DNA from 2 places in the Delftia sp. CH05 genome. Region 2 is predicted to be linked to the other one. Evidence: riboswitches for the same ligand, from Rfam matches in the RefSeq annotation. Region 2 holds a riboswitch; the other holds the start of a gene.
What was found. A riboswitch is a leader RNA that binds a small molecule or an ion and turns the genes downstream of it on or off. The one in region 2 is predicted to bind cobalamin.
Positions count from the first base shown of each region.

Region 1: another riboswitch for cobalamin. It lies ahead of GRX31_RS11510 (TonB-dependent receptor); the one in region 2 lies ahead of GRX31_RS24380 (TonB-dependent receptor domain-containing protein).

Region 1 covers NZ_WUMG01000011.1:28,707-36,000, reverse strand. The annotation lists gene GRX31_RS11520 (FecCD family ABC transporter permease) at 1-726, opposite strand, end outside; gene GRX31_RS11515 (ABC transporter substrate-binding protein) at 723-1,664, opposite strand; gene GRX31_RS11510 (TonB-dependent receptor) at 1,675-3,906, opposite strand; cobalamin riboswitch at 4,036-4,319, opposite strand; gene GRX31_RS11505 (CHAD domain-containing protein) at 4,374-5,255, opposite strand; gene GRX31_RS11500 (YbaK/prolyl-tRNA synthetase associated domain-containing protein) at 5,313-5,804, opposite strand; gene GRX31_RS11495 (helix-turn-helix transcriptional regulator) at 5,886-6,527, shown strand; gene GRX31_RS11490 (threo-3-hydroxy-L-aspartate ammonia-lyase) at 6,572-7,294, shown strand, end outside.
Region 2 covers NZ_WUMG01000043.1:27,724-35,017, reverse strand. The annotation lists gene GRX31_RS24395 (TSUP family transporter) at 1-418, shown strand, start outside; gene GRX31_RS24390 (helix-turn-helix transcriptional regulator) at 428-619, opposite strand; gene GRX31_RS24385 (hypothetical protein) at 645-1,034, opposite strand; cobalamin riboswitch at 1,131-1,356, shown strand; gene GRX31_RS24380 (TonB-dependent receptor domain-containing protein) at 1,427-3,340, shown strand; gene GRX31_RS24375 (ABC transporter substrate-binding protein) at 3,346-4,287, shown strand; gene GRX31_RS24370 (heavy metal-binding domain-containing protein) at 4,337-4,657, opposite strand; gene GRX31_RS24365 (hypothetical protein) at 4,813-5,271, opposite strand; gene GRX31_RS24360 (hypothetical protein) at 5,430-5,693, shown strand; gene GRX31_RS24355 (H-NS histone family protein) at 5,948-6,289, shown strand; gene GRX31_RS24350 (antibiotic biosynthesis monooxygenase family protein) at 6,504-6,872, opposite strand; gene GRX31_RS24345 (glutamine amidotransferase) at 6,967-7,294, opposite strand, start outside.

The DNA.
Region 1 (7,294 bases), on a different contig from region 2:
GCGCGCCACATCCAGGCCGAAGCCCTGGGCCGCATCCTGCCCCAGGCCCAGCAGGTCCAGCCCGCGCGCCAGCGCCATGGCACCGGCCAGGCAGGCCAGGGAGGCACCGGCCAGCAGGCCCAGGCCGCTCCACGACGGCGTCTGTATGCCGCCCAGCACCCAGCTGAGCACCACCTGCAGGCTCACCGTCTCATCGGACAGCGCCAGCATCAGGAACGAGCGCAGCGCGCCCAGCACGGCCGCCAGCGCCACGCCGGCCAGCAGCATGCCGGCCGCATCGGTGGCACCGGCCACGCGCGAGACGGCCAGCACCAGCACGGTCGAACCCCAGGCGCCCGCAAAGGCCAGCACGGGCAGCGTCCATGCCTGGGGCAGGCCGAACAATAGATGCATGGGAACCAGCAGGGCGACAGTCGCCCCCAGTGCCGCGCCGCCCGAGGCGCCCAGCAGATAGGGCTCGGCCAGCGGATTGCGGAACACGCCCTGGAAGATGGCGCCCGACAGGCCCAGCAGCGCGCCCACCAGGGCGGCTGCCAGCACGCGCGGCACGCGCCACTGCAGCAGCAGCCGGCTGCGCAGGCTGTCTTCGCCGCCCAGCGCGGCCAGCAGGTCGGCAGGGCTGGCCCACTGGTGGCCCGCGCAGGCGGCGATCAGCAGGCTGGCCAGCAGCAGCAGGACCGCACCGGCCCAGGGGCGCCACGCAGGTGGATGTGAAAGGGAATTCATGCGGCCTCCCCGGCCCAGGCCGCAGGGTGCAGCCAGCGCGAGAGCTTTTCCACGCCGCCGAAGGTGCGCGGCCCGGGAATCAGGAACTCGGCACGCGCCACCGTGGTGGCCCGGCCGCCGCGCACGGCACGCAGGTCGCGCCAGCCGCGCTGGCCGATCAGGTCCTGCATGGCCTCCTGCGTGCCCGCGAACAGCAGCACATCGGGGTCGGCGGCCAGCACGGCCTCGGGCGAGACCTGGGGCACGGTGCCCAGGCCGTCCAGCGCGAACGAAGCGCCCGCGCGCACCATGGCCTCGCCGGTATAGGTGCCAGGGCGTGCCGCCAGCAGCATGCCGTTGCCCAGCCGGCCCGTGACCATGAGCGCGCGCGGCCGGGGCTGGCCGGCCACCTGCCGGTCCACGCGCAGCAGCCGCGCCTCCTGCGCCAGGGCCAGCGCCTGGCCGCGCGCCTGCACGCCCGTGGCGCGGGCCACCAGGCGCAGGTTGTCCATCACCTCGGCCAGCGAGCGGCTGAGCAGCACCATCACCGGCACGCCGATGCGCTCCATGGGATCGACCAGCTGGTGCGCCGCCTGGCGCGCGGGCGTGACGATGACCAGGTCCGGCTGGCGCGCCACCACGGCGTCCACCGAGAACCCCAGCCGCCCGCCCACCTTGGGAATGCGCTCCACGCCCGGTGGAAAGCGCGTGAAATCCTCCACGCCCACCACGCGGTCCAGCAGGCCCAGCGCGGCCACCAGCTCGGTATTGGAGGCAAAGATGGAGACGATGCGCTGCGGCGGCGCGGCAATCTCCACGCGCCGGCCCAGCGCATCCTGCAGCACCACCGGACCGCCTGCAGCGACGGTGTCGGCCCAGGCCGCGGGCAGGCCGCAGGCCAGGGCCGCTGCCGCGCCCTGGCGCAGCAACTGGCGGCGCGTGGTGCTGGATTGCCTCATGCCATGGTCCTCAAAACTCTGCTTGCAGGCCGACCATGAGTTCGCGGCCCGCCATCGACGTTCCGCAGCCGCCGTTCTGGTACGCCGGGTTGGCGATGCAGGGCGCACGGTCCAGCGCGATGAAGATGGGGTGGCGGTTCAGGTCGAACAGGTTGTTCACGGCCGCGAACAGCTTGACGCCCGGCGACACGCGGTAGTCGGCACGCAGGTTCCAGATGGTGAAGGCGCCCTTGCGGTGGATGAAGGTGCTGCGGGGCTCGCCCTGCGGGATGAGCAGCGACTCTTCCGTGTCGTACCACATGGGACCGCGCAGCAGCGTGGACAGCTGCAGGCTCCAGTCGCCCTGCAGCCGCCCGCTGCCGCGCCCGTAGCGCACGCCGGCCGAGGCCTCGTAGCGGTACATGCGCTGCACCTTGTCGGTATTGGCCGACGCCGGCGATCCCTTGTCCCGCATGCTGAAGTGGTAGTAGCCGCCAGCCCAGGCCTTGAGCTGGTGGCCCGTCAGGTTCAGCGCCCGCGCCAGGTCCATGTCGGCCTGCATTTCCAGGCCGCGCGCCACGATGTCGGCCGCGTTGTTGGCGTAGTCCGAGGTATTGGTCGTGGCCCCGCGCGAGACGGTGATGATGCGGTCGCTGATGGTGTTCTGGAACAGGGCCGCATCCACGCGCCAGCCGGGCTGCTGCAGCGCGGCGCCGACCTCGATCTGGCGGCTGGTCTCGGGCTTGAGGTTGGGGTTGCCGAAGGTGCGGCCACCGCCGACGGCCGTGAAGTCCGAGGCCAGCTCCGTGGCCGTGGGCGCGCGAAAGCCCGTGGAGGCCGCAGCGCGCAGCGTGAGCCGGTCCGTGGCCTTCCAGGTGGCGCCGGCCGACCAGGTGTGGTTGTCGTAGTCGCGCGTGCTGGCCTGGGCCAGGGCCAGGTTGGGCGTCTCGTCGAAGCGTGTCGTGCCCCAGGTCTTGCGCAGGCCGGCGCGCAGGGTCAGGCGGTCGTCGAACAGGGTCTGCGCGTCCTCGACGTACAGCGCGTGCACCTGCTCGGTCTGGTTGTTGTCGTAGGGCGCAACCTGGCCCGCCGGGCCGCCCGGCATGGCCACGCGCAGGCGGTCGGAGCGCAGCTTGCTGCGCTCCCAGTCGAAGCCCATCAGCAGGTCATTGGTCTGGCTGACACGCAGGCGCGGCTGAAAGCGCAGGCCCGTGGCGTCCAGCTGGCGGTGGTTGTAGTCGCGCGCCGTGCCGGGCACGGCGCTGTTGCCCGAGCGGATCACGGGCGATGCCCAGTTGAACTCATCGGTATCGACCAGGCTGTAGAGGTGGGTCGTCCAGCTCAGGCGCTGGCCGGGCAGTGCGCCCTCGTAGGTCAGGTCCAGCGAGCGGTTGCTGCGGTTGTCTCGGCTGTAGATGTTGGCGCCCGATCCGCGAAAGCCCGCGTTGTAGATGCCGTCCGTGCGCAGCTGCAGCTCCACGCGGTGCAGCTCGTGCAGCTGCCAGCCCAGGGCGCCGCTGGCGCCGCGCCGCTTCCAGCCCGTGTTCTCCATGCGCGTGCCGCCATCGCCCGACTCGTAGTCGCCGCGCCCGCCTGCGCTCACGCCGAAGTACCAGTCGAAGCGGTCATTGGCGCCGGCCGTCTGCGCATCGGTGCGCCACAGGTCCCACGAGCCGGCCTGGACCTGGGCACGCGTGCCGGGCGCCGTAGCCCCCGTCTTCATGATGATGTTGACCACCCCGCCCATGGCCTGGCTGCCGTAGATCACCGAGGACGGGCCGCGCACGATCTCGATGCGCTCCACATCCGAGGGGCTGAGCTTGGACAGGTTGGCCGTGCCCGCGCGCCGGCCGTTGACCAGCACCAGCACCTGGCTGCGGAAGTCGCGCCCCTGGCCGTCGGTGGAGGCGCCGCGCAGGTTCATCGAGGTCTGGGCCGCCGTCCATTCGCTGAGAAAGCCCACGGCGTTCTCGGCCAGCAGGTCGGTGACCGAGCGCGCGCTGGAGCGCTCTATGGCCTCGCGGTCGATGGTCTGCGTGGTGCCCGCGATGCGGCTGCGCGCCTCGGGCCGCGCCGTGGCGGTCACGAAGACGGCGTCCAGCGCATCGTCGGCGGGTGCACCGGCTTTGCCGGCCGCCGGTTCCTGTGCGGCGCCGGCCGCCGCGGCGCAGCAGGCCAGCACGGCCGCAGCGGTGGCCGGGCGCAGGAAGGGAGGAAGGGGAAAGGGGCCGGAACAATCGGCGGCCAAAGAAGCGAAGCGCATGCGTTGAATCCAACTGCCCCAGTCACCCGTGGGGCCTATCGTCTGAACCACGCCGCACGGCGCGCACGCCGGAGCCGGCCACGGCAGCGCAGGCTGGGGCCGGACCGGACAGGCGCACTCCCGCGGCGTCCGAAAGCAATGCAGAAGGCCGGTATCCGGGCTTGCGGAACGCTGCGGCGCGCATCGTGGGCGCGCTGCAGCAGGCATCCCCGCCTTCCCATGTCCGTCCAGACACAGTGGCTTGCGGCGCGCAACCGGTGGGTGGCGCGCCAGCGTGGGGAGTTGTATTCCGCTGACCGTTGCGGGGGCAGCGCAGGCATTGCGAGCGGCCACCTCGATGGCATCGCGCACCTGCTTCCCGTTGAACCCCTGGCCGGCAAGCGGCATGGGGCACCTTCAGCAACAGCGCACCGCCACGGCCCAGGGGCTGCGGCGGTGCGCCAGCGGCGGATTATCGCTGATGCGGTCTAGGCCCAGAAGCCCGGCACGTGGGCCAGCGCACGCAGCGCGCGGCGGCTGCTGCGCGCGCTGGTGGCCAGGCGGGCCTGCAGGTAGCCGGCGGCAAACCAGGCGCGCGGATCCGTGCCGGCCTGGTCACGAAAAAGCGCGGCCGCCACGGCCATGTCGTTGTGCAGGCCCAGCGCGTCCTGGGCGGGCACCAGCGCCTCGGCAAAGCGCCGGCCCTTTTTGCCGGGCCACATTCCGGGCGCGAATTCCCGCGCGAAGTCCGCCAGGTAGCGCAGGCGCTTGAGCCGCTTGCGCACGCGGTGCTGCTGCGCCAGCGGCAGGCGGTCGAACTGCCGGCCGTCGCGCAGCACCTGGCGGTGCAGGCGCGCCAGCCGCCGTGCCAGGTACTTGCGCGTGCCTGCGGCGGACAGGCTGACCAGGCCGGGCTGCCGCTTGCCTGCAGGCGCCTGCGCCAGCGCATGGATCTCGGCCAGCGTTTGCAGGAACTGCAGCTCGCGGACCGCAGCGGCCGCGTCCGCGTCGGCCTGCCCGGCATCCGGCACGGCCCATTCGCACAAGGGCGCATCGGCGTCCTGCAGCAGCGGCCGCACCACGTCGGCCAGGGTGCCGGCATCGCGCAGCGTGCCCAGGCGCGCAAAGGCCAGGGCCAGCGGGGCATCCCATTCGGCGCGCATGCCGGGCGCCAGCCCTGCGCATTCGCGCAGCAGGGTGCGCAGGCGCCGCAGGGCCACGCGCAGCTGGTGGATGCGTTCGGCCTCGCCGCTGCCGGCGTCCACGGCATCCATATGCGACTGCACCTGGGCCAGTGCGGCAGCCAGCGTCGCACGCACAAAGCCGGCCGCATCGGGCCGGTCGGGGAACTGCCTGGCAGGGGTGGTCATGGTCAGGAGAGGATGTGCGGGCGTTGCTGCGATTGTGGGCACCGCCCGGCCCCCGGGTCAATCGGCGCCATCCCCGCTCAGGCTGTGCAGCGCGGGCCGGGCAATGCGCACATAGTCGGCCGAGTCCAGCACGATGGAGCGGTCCAGCCGGCCCGCATTGAAGGCGATCTCGGCAAAGCGCTCCACCAGTGCCGGGTCCACCACCAGGCGCACCTGCGGGTTGAAGGAGAACGGCGGCACCGATCCCATCACGCAGCCGGTGGCGGCCTGGGCCTCCTCGGGCGAGGCCAGCGTGGCCTTGCGCACGCCCACGGCCTGGGCCAGGCGCTTGAAGTCCAGCTTGCGGTCGCCGGGCAGCACGGCCAGGAACAGCTGGGGATCGCCCGCACCGGCCGCATCGCGGCTCTTGCAGAGCATGGCCTTGGCGCCCTGGCCGGGGGCGGTGCCCCGGATTTCGGCGACGAGGTCGGAGCGGCCCTCGGCAGGGTGCTCGATCACGCGAAAGCGCGCGTCCTGGGATTGCAGCAGGTGAACAAGGGTGTCGAACATGGCAGGGAGCACAAGAAACGGACAAGGAGGCAGGTCGCCTGGGTTTTGACATTTTGTCCAATTCAAAACAAAATGTCCAATATGACACAACGCACTCCCGAGCAGCGCCAACTGCTGGAACAGGTGGCCAAGATCGCCGAAGGCCTGGGCCAGACCCTTGCCCCGTTCTGCGAGGTGGTGGTGCATGACCTGCTCGACCCGTCCCATGCGGTGCTGGCCATCCACAACAATCTCTCGGGCCGCGAGGTCGGCCAGGGCGCGACGGAGCTGGGCCTGGCCCGCATCCAGGACCCCGGCTACGAGCAGGTCATCGCCAACTACCCCAACCAGTTCGCCGATGGCCGCCAGGCCAAGAGCACGTCCATCGGCATCCGCGACTCCGAGGGCCGCTACATCGCCGCCCTGTGCATGAATGTGGACCTGACGATGTTCCAGGGCTTCCAGAGCATGCTCAACCGCTTTGCCGCCGTCAGCGGCGACACGCCGGCCCGCGAAATGCTGGCGCCCATGGGCGCCGGGGCCGGTGCCGACGCGGTGCGCGCCCGCATCGACCAGTTCGCGGCGCGCCTGGCGACCACGCCGCGCGCCCTCAAGCCCGAGGAGCGGCGCGCCCTGGTCCGTGAACTCAAGGGCGACGGCCTGCTGGACCTTCGCCGCTCCATGGAGACCATTGCCGCCCACCTGGGCGTGTCGCGCGCCACGGTCTACAGCTACGCCAAGTAGCTCCCGGCACCCCGCCGATCAGCAACCCCTTCTCTCCCGTACCGATGACAAGCCTTCCCACCTATGACGACGTGGCCGCAGCGGCCCAACGCATCCAGGGCCATGCCCACCGCACGCCCGTGCTCACCTCGCGCACGCTGGACGAGGCGCTGGGCGCCCGCGTCTTCCTGAAGTGCGAGAACCTGCAGCGCATGGGCGCCTTCAAGTTCCGTGGTGCGTTCAACGCCCTGTCTCGCTTCAGCCCGGCGCAGCGCAAGGCCGGCGTGGTGGCGTTTTCCTCGGGCAACCACGCCCAGGCCATTGCACTGGCTGCCAGGCTGCTGGAGATTCCCGCCACCATCGTCATGCCGCATGACGCGCCCGCCGCCAAGGTGGCGGCCACCAAGGGCTATGGCGGCCAGGTGGTGGTCTACGACCGCTATACCGAAGACCGCGAGCAGATCGGCCGCGACCTGGCCGAGCGCCACGGCCTGACCCTGATCCCGCCCTACGACCATGCCGACGTGCTGGCCGGCCAGGGCACGGCCGCCAAGGAACTGTTGGAGGAAACCGGCCCGCTCGACGCCCTCTTCGTGCCGCTGGGCGGCGGTGGCCTGTTGTCGGGCACCGCCCTGTCCACACGCGCGCTCAGCCCCGGCTGCGCCCTCTACGGCGTGGAGCCCGAGGCCAGCAACGACGGCCAGCAGTCGCTGCGCGCAGGCCGCATCGTCCACATAGACACCCCCAAGACCATTGCCGACGGCGCCCAGACCCAGCACCTGGGCGGC
Region 2 (7,294 bases):
CTTCGTGCACGGCACCGCCGCCCAATTGCAGCCCATGGGCCGCAGGCCCGCCGCCATCGCAGGCTTGGCGATTGGCGCGATTGCAGCCTTCCTGGGCGTGGGCGGCAGCGTGATGACCGTGCCGCTGATGCGCCGGCGCGGCGCCAGCATGGCGGCCGCCACGGCCATGGCCAGCCCGCTGTCCCTGCCCATGGCCGTGGCGGGCACCGCTGCCTACATGCTGGCATCGCAGGGCGCGGGGCTGAGCCCCTGGCATGTGGGCTATGTGGACCTGCAGGCCTTTGCGTTGCTGACGGCCGGATCGTGGACGGGCATCAGGCTGGCAGCCCCGCTGATCGGCCGCATTCCCGATGCCCTGCATGCCAAGGCCTACCTGGCCCTGCTGGGCCTGGTGCTGCTGGTCATGATCGTGGCCTGAGCGCTGCGCTCAACCCTCCTGGAAGATCGCCTCGATCCGGGTCTCGAACACCCGGGCAATGGCGAATGCCAGCGGCAGGCTGGGGTCGTAGCGGCCCGTCTCGATCGCGTTCACGGTCTGGCGCGACACGCCCAGCAGGTCCGCCAGCGCAGCCTGGCTCCAGCCGCGCTCGGCGCGCAGTTCACGGATGGTGTTTTTCATCGCCGGGCCGCCTCTGCAGCGCGGCTCATCGGCTGCGCAGCCAGTGGGCCACCGAGGCAGCCACCCAGAGCGCACCCATCAAGGGCCACACCATGAACATGCTGAGCTTGGGAAACCCTGCCATTTCCAGGAATCCGTAGGTGAAGGTGAGGCCCGCCGTGCCCGCCGCCGCAATCGCCAGTTGCTCCAGCATGGACTTGCGCAGGAACTCGTCGGTATCGCGCACCAAGCGTACGATGGCCCGCACGGCCAGCGCAAACGCCAGCATGGGGCTGAGCAGCAGGGCCGTGCGCAGGGCCCCGGCCTGCATGTCGGCGCTGAGCAAAAGCGCCCCGACAAGCAGCGCCATGTAGAGCAGCAGCGCAAATCCCAGCTCCTTCTGGTAGCGGCGGTTGGTGACCGTTGTTTGATTCATGGAAGTCTCTCGCAATGTGTAAAGGATGCTTGACATTGTGCGATGCCACCCGCGGGCATGTCAAGCAAGCTTTACATCGGCACTGAACGCCCCGCCGTACAATCGCCGCCGTTGGTGCCAGCAGCCCCAGGGGCTGCGGTTAAACGGGAAACATGGGGCGGCCAGATAAAGCCGCCCGCATGTACTGCCCCCGCAACAGTGAGTGAAACGCCGCGTGCATGGCACCGGCCCCCGCCAAACCCGTGCCACTGGGCGTACAGCCCGGGAAGGCCTTGGCGAGTGCGTCACCAGTCTGGATACCGGCCAACAGGCGGCCGGCCGCGCATGCAGCGCAGCCGGTCTTTGTGGTTTCCGTGCCGGCGGGGTCGCTGGCGCGCAACTGGCTCGCATCCATGCACACCCTCGCCCTCGCGCGCGCCCCTGGCGCCGCTCTTCGCTCGCCCTCGGCGTTCCCCGTACTGCGCACGTTGTCCGCCCTGGCTGCGGCCTCGCTGCTGGCCTGCCAGGCCCAAGCACAGGTACAACAGGCACAACAGGCGCAGCGCGCACAGGCCTCCCAGCTCGATACCGTGGTCGTCACCGCCTCGCGCAGCGAGCAGTCCTTGCGCACCGTCACGGCCGACATGACCGTGATCGACGCCGAGACCATTGCCCGCAGCGGCGCCACCGGCGTGGCCGACCTGCTGGTGCAGGTGCCGGGCGTGCAGATCAACCGCAATGGCGGGCCGGGCCAGGTCACCTCGGTCTACCTGCGCGGCACCAGCAACCAGCACACTGCCGTGTTCATCGACGGCGTGCGCTACAGCTCGCAGGAGCTGCAGGGCGGCGCGGTCTGGTCCACCCTGCCGCTGGCGCAGATCGAGCGCATCGAAGTGCTGCGCGGCCCGGCCGCCGCCATCTATGGCTCAGACGCCATGGGCGGCGTGATCCAGATCTTCACCAAGCGGGCGGACGGCCAGACCCGCGCCTATGCCGAGGCGGGCATAGGCAACCAGGGCACCAGCAAGCTGGCCACAGGATTCCAGGGCGGAGCCAACGGCTTCACCTATGGCCTGAACCTGGCGGACGAGCGCAGCGACGGCTTCGACGTCTACCCCGGCAACACCTTCTCGCCCAACCCGGACAAGGATGGCTACAGCAACACCTCGCTGGGCCTGAACGCGGGCTACAAAACGGGCATCCACCAGATCGACGCCAGCCTGCTGCACAGCCGCCTGCGCACCCACTACGACCAGAGCCCGCCGCCGTTCGACGACTACGACGTGGTCAAGAACACCACCGGCAGCTTGCGCTGGCAGGCCGGCTGGAACGCCATGTACAAAAGCGTGGTCCAGATCTCCCATACCGACAGCCAAAGCGACCGCCACACCCAGTCGCCCGAAAGCGCCAAGGGCCGCTCCACCAACTACCTGCTACAGAACCTGTTCACGCTGGGCCAGCACCGTTTCAACATCGACCTGGAGCGCCGCGAGGACAAGCTGGACACCCAATACGCCTGGACGCAGAACACCGACAGCCGGCGCGTGCAGAACTCCCTGTCGGCCGGCTGGCGCCTGACCGAGGGCCGCCACCAGTTCGACGCCAACCTGCGCCACGACCAGGTGCGCGACCAGCAGAACAAGACCACGGGCGGCCTGGGCTACGGCCTGCAGATCGACGAGCGCTGGCGCTGGGTGGCATCGGCCGGCACGGCCTTCAGAACGCCCACGCTGTACGAGCGCTTCACGGGCCAGGCGGCGGCCGACCTCAAGCCCGAAAGCAGCACCAACGTGGAAACGGGCCTGCACTATGCGGCCGGTGCCAACCGCCTCTCGGCCGTGGTCTACCGCAACAAGTTCAAGAACCTCATCACCTACGACTGGAACAGCGCCGTTCCCTGCAACTGCTACCGCAACTGGCAAAGCGTGGAGATCACCGGCCTGACGCTGGCGGGCAGCACGCGCCTGGGCAGCGCCAACCTGGGCGCCTCGCTGGACTTCATGAACCCCGAGAACCTGGAGACCGGCAAGCTGCTGCCCTACCGCTCCAAGCGCATGCTCAAGCTCAACGCCGACACCCAGGCGGCCGGCTGGACGCTGGGCGGCGAAGCGCAGCTGTACAGCGGCCGCTATGCCGACGAGGCCAACACCTTCAAGCTGGGCGGCTACGGCGTGGTCAACCTCTACGCCCAGCGCCAGCTGACCAGGCAATGGACGCTGCTGGCCCGTGTCAACAACATCGCCGACCGCGACTACGCCCCCACGCGCGGCTATGCGAACGCAGGCCGCACCGTGTTCGTCAGCGTGCGCTGGACTCCCCTGCCCTGACCGCCATGCACCTGCTTGTGCGCCTGCCCCGCCTTCTGCTGCTGATCGCCGCCCTGGCCTGCGCGGGCGGCGCCGTCGCGCAAAAGGCGGTGGATGCGAACCAAGGCAGCACAGGCGCGAGCACAGGCACGCCGTACACCGTCACCGACATGCGCGGGCGCCAGGTGCGCCTGGCGCGCGTGCCGCAGCGCATCGTCTCGCTGCTGCCCTCGCTGACCGAATCGCTGTGCGCGCTGGACGCCTGCGAGCGCATCGTGGGCGTGGACGAGTTCTCCAACCACCCGGCGCGCGTGGCCGCCCTGCCCAAGCTGGGCCACACTTTTGCCCCGCTGGTCGAGGCCACCGTGCGGCTCAGGCCCGACGTGGTGCTGATGGCGTATTCCGCACCCGTCATCGCACAGCTGGAGCGCTTCGGCATTCCCGTGCTGGCACTGGACGCCAACGACATGGCGCAGTTGGAGCAGGTACTGCACAAGCTCGACCAGCTGCTGCAGGTGCAGCGCGCCAACGCCCTGCTGGCGCGCATGCAGGCCGAGGTGGACCAGCAGGCTAAGGCGCTGGCGGCGCTCACGCCCGCCGGGCAGAAGGTGTATTTCGAGGTGGACGCCACGCCTTATGCGGCAGGGCCGGACTCCTTCATAGGCCAGCTGCTGCAGCGCCTGGGCGCGCGCAATGTGCTGCCGCCCAACCTGGGTCCCTTCCCCCGCATCACGCCCGAATACGTGCTGCGCCAGCAGCCGGAACTCATCATCCACACGCCGCAGACGCCATCGGCCAGCTTTGCCACCCGCCCCGGCTGGAGCCGCATGCCCGCCGTGCGCTCCGGCCGCATCTGCGCGCTGGACCTGGTCGAGACGGACGTGGTCTCCCGCCCCGGCCCGCGCCTGGGCGAGGCGGCGCGGGCGCTGGCCCGCTGCCTGCAGTTGCCGAACACGGCGCCGCGTTGACTTCGCTGGTCTGCTTGGCCCGCTTGGCCCGCTTGGCCGATGGCCCTGCCTACTCCAGCACCACGGCCGTGCCGCTGGCAGACACCATCAACATGCCGCTGCCCTGGCCCAGCACTTCGTAATCCAGGTCCACCCCCACCACGGCATTCGCGCCCAGTTCCTGGGCGCGTTCCTCCAGCTCCTTGAGCGCAATCTCGCGCGCCCGCTGCAGCTCGCGCTCATAGGTGGCTGACCGCCCGCCCACGATGTCGCGCAGCCCGGCAAACAAGTCCTTGAACACATTGGCGCCCAAAATCGCCTCGCCCGCGACCACGCCGCAGTAGCGGGTGATGCGGCGGCCTTCGATCTGGGGGGTGGTGGTGATGATCATTGAAGCTCCTGGGTGTTGGTGATGGGAGTGCCGAGCTTTCGCCACTCGGCCGGACTAGCTGTGAACCGTCAAGCGATTGTTTGGAGATTTGATCCTAGACACGGAGCGACTTGGCCGCTGCTGCGGTGCAGTCTGTGCCAGTTGTAATGATGCTGTCAGCTCGCCAGGGCATTGGTCCGCTCAGCCGAGTTCTGGCACGTCCATCCATCGGACTTGCCTACTATCGCTGCCCGCGTCTGTTCAAGCCCCATCACCACCCGCCCTCTTGCCTTTCCGGATTTGATCGCCACCGGCAGCCGGCTCAACCAATGCCCGTTTGGCCCCAGCGACGTGACGCGCAGGTTGGACAACTGGCGCGATGTGGGCAAGGGTTTCATGGAAAGTACACGAATGCACTCATCGAGCTGAGCCGCAGAGGAAAAACGCAGTACATGCGTCCCGAACTCCACACAGAGAACGGCAAAGCCCTTGTGGGGAATGTGAGCAGGTGCCGAGGGCAGGTAACGGCTGGCGCGGCACCAGAGCCCAACCTCTTGCTCGACATGCACCCAGTAGGCCATGGGTTCGGCACGCCAGTCCTCAACGAATTCGATCCAATGGCGGGGCGCTGGCACAGGCCGTCTCCTTCAGAGGTATTCAAGAGGCGGATTGTGTCGCAAAGTACGGCGCGATTTGCCTTGGTGCCCGCCATCACGCCGGGCCGTAGATGGCCCAAGTACTTACATTCACGGTTCCGGCACACAGTCGCCAGTATTCATGGCAGGACCATCCCATGCGCACCAATGAGTCAAAAATCCTGGCGAAAGCCATATACGAGATCCGTCTTCTCCTGAGCGGATATCTGGGGAGCAACGTGGATGCTGATCCGAGCGTACGGATCGCAGCGCACCTGGCCTATGCCCTGCACAACGATGCATTGGCCGTGCTGGAGGGAAATGGCTTCAGCGCCGACGAAGCGCTGAAGCGGGTGGCGGCCGTGGACTCGCTTCTAGGAGTCGAAGCGGGGAGTGAATTCGTCCGCAGCTTGGAAGCTTAGGGCTGCCTTGCCAGGCCGGTACAACGCGGGATATTCCATCTGGCGTGATCGCTGCGGCCGTGCCGTGCCGGGTGGTGCGGGCGCGAGCCACCGAGGATAGGGCCGTCCTTTTCATGCCTGGCGCAGCTTCCACATGACGGCAGCAGTGCCCCATGCCTTCCTCGCCTGCCTTTTGTCGCCCGGCATGACCCTGCAGACAGGCATGTCTCGCCCGAACAGCCCCATAATCTGGCTTCAAAAATTTCGCACCCCCTATGACACAGTCCCTCAAAGAACTCCTTGCGGCCAAGGCCGCGCTGGATATGGAAATTGCCAAGGCCCGCACCTCGGCGGCCGACGCAGCCCTGTCCAAGGTCCAGAAGCTGGTGACCGATTTCGGGTTCACCCAGCAGCAAGTGTTCCCCTACATCCCAGCAAAAACCAGCGCACCGGCGAAGTATCGCGATCCGTCTACAGGAGCAACGTGGACAGGTCGCGGCAAGCCTCCGAACTGGATCAAGGACCAGGATCGCGACGACTTCCTCATCGAACGCAAACCCGAGGCGGCCCAAGGCCCGTTCCTCGCAGAAATGGCGGCAGCGGCAGCTCGCAACTGAAGGCGCTGCACACGGCGGCACGCAGGATGCCGTGCGGTGCGGTGGAGTTCCGATGCGAAGGAATCTGTGCCGTCCGAAAAAAAGCCCTCTGAGCATTCAGCGGGCTTTTTTTCCGGCCTGGCGCCGGCAGCGTAGTCACTGCCGGCATCTTTCGATGGCGTGCATCGCGCTCCGGCATGGGGGACCAGCCGGGCCTTTGCGGCACCGCCAGCCCTCAGGCGTGGCTGACGGGGCAGCTGCCTGCCTTGCCCATGATGCTGTCCGCGGGCGCCTGCGCGCGGTCATTCAGGCCGTAGTCGCGCAGCACCTGGGTGACGCGCACGCGGTAGTCCTTGAAGATCTTGTCGCGGCCGGCGCGCTGGGCGCTGAGGTGGGCTTCCACGTTACGCCACTGGACGACGGCTTCCTCGTCGCGCCAGGTGGTGACGGACATGACTTTCTCGGGGTTGAGCGTGCTCTGGAAGCATTCCACGGAGATGAACCCCTCCATGGGCTTGAGCATGGGGGTGAGCTTGTTGACCAGGTCCACATAGGTCTGGTTCTGGCCGGGCAAGGCCTGCAGTTCGAACAGTACGACAACCATCTTCAACTCTCCTTTTTTCGGGAACAGAGATTCCGGCGCCGCGCAGCGGCGGCTCCGGCGTGGGGGAAATGGGTGAATGGGCGGCGCCGCAGATTCAGCGGCTGCGCTCCAGGTTGGTCAGCCAGGCGGCCAGCACATCGCGCGCGGCCAGGGTCAGCAGGCCGCCGTATTTCTGGGCATCGGCACGCAGCGTGCGCGGGTCCACCTGGGCGACGCCCAGTTCGCAGGCATGGCCGACCAGCCAGCGCTCCAGCCGGGCCGCGTCGGCCTCCAGATGGAATTGCAGGCCCAGCAACTGCGGGCCGACTGCGAAGGCCTGGTTGGCGCCGATGGCGGTGCCGGCCAGGTGCACGGCGCCTTCGGGAATGTCGAACTGGTCGCCATGCCAATGGAGCACGGGCACGCCGTCCAGCCTGGACAGG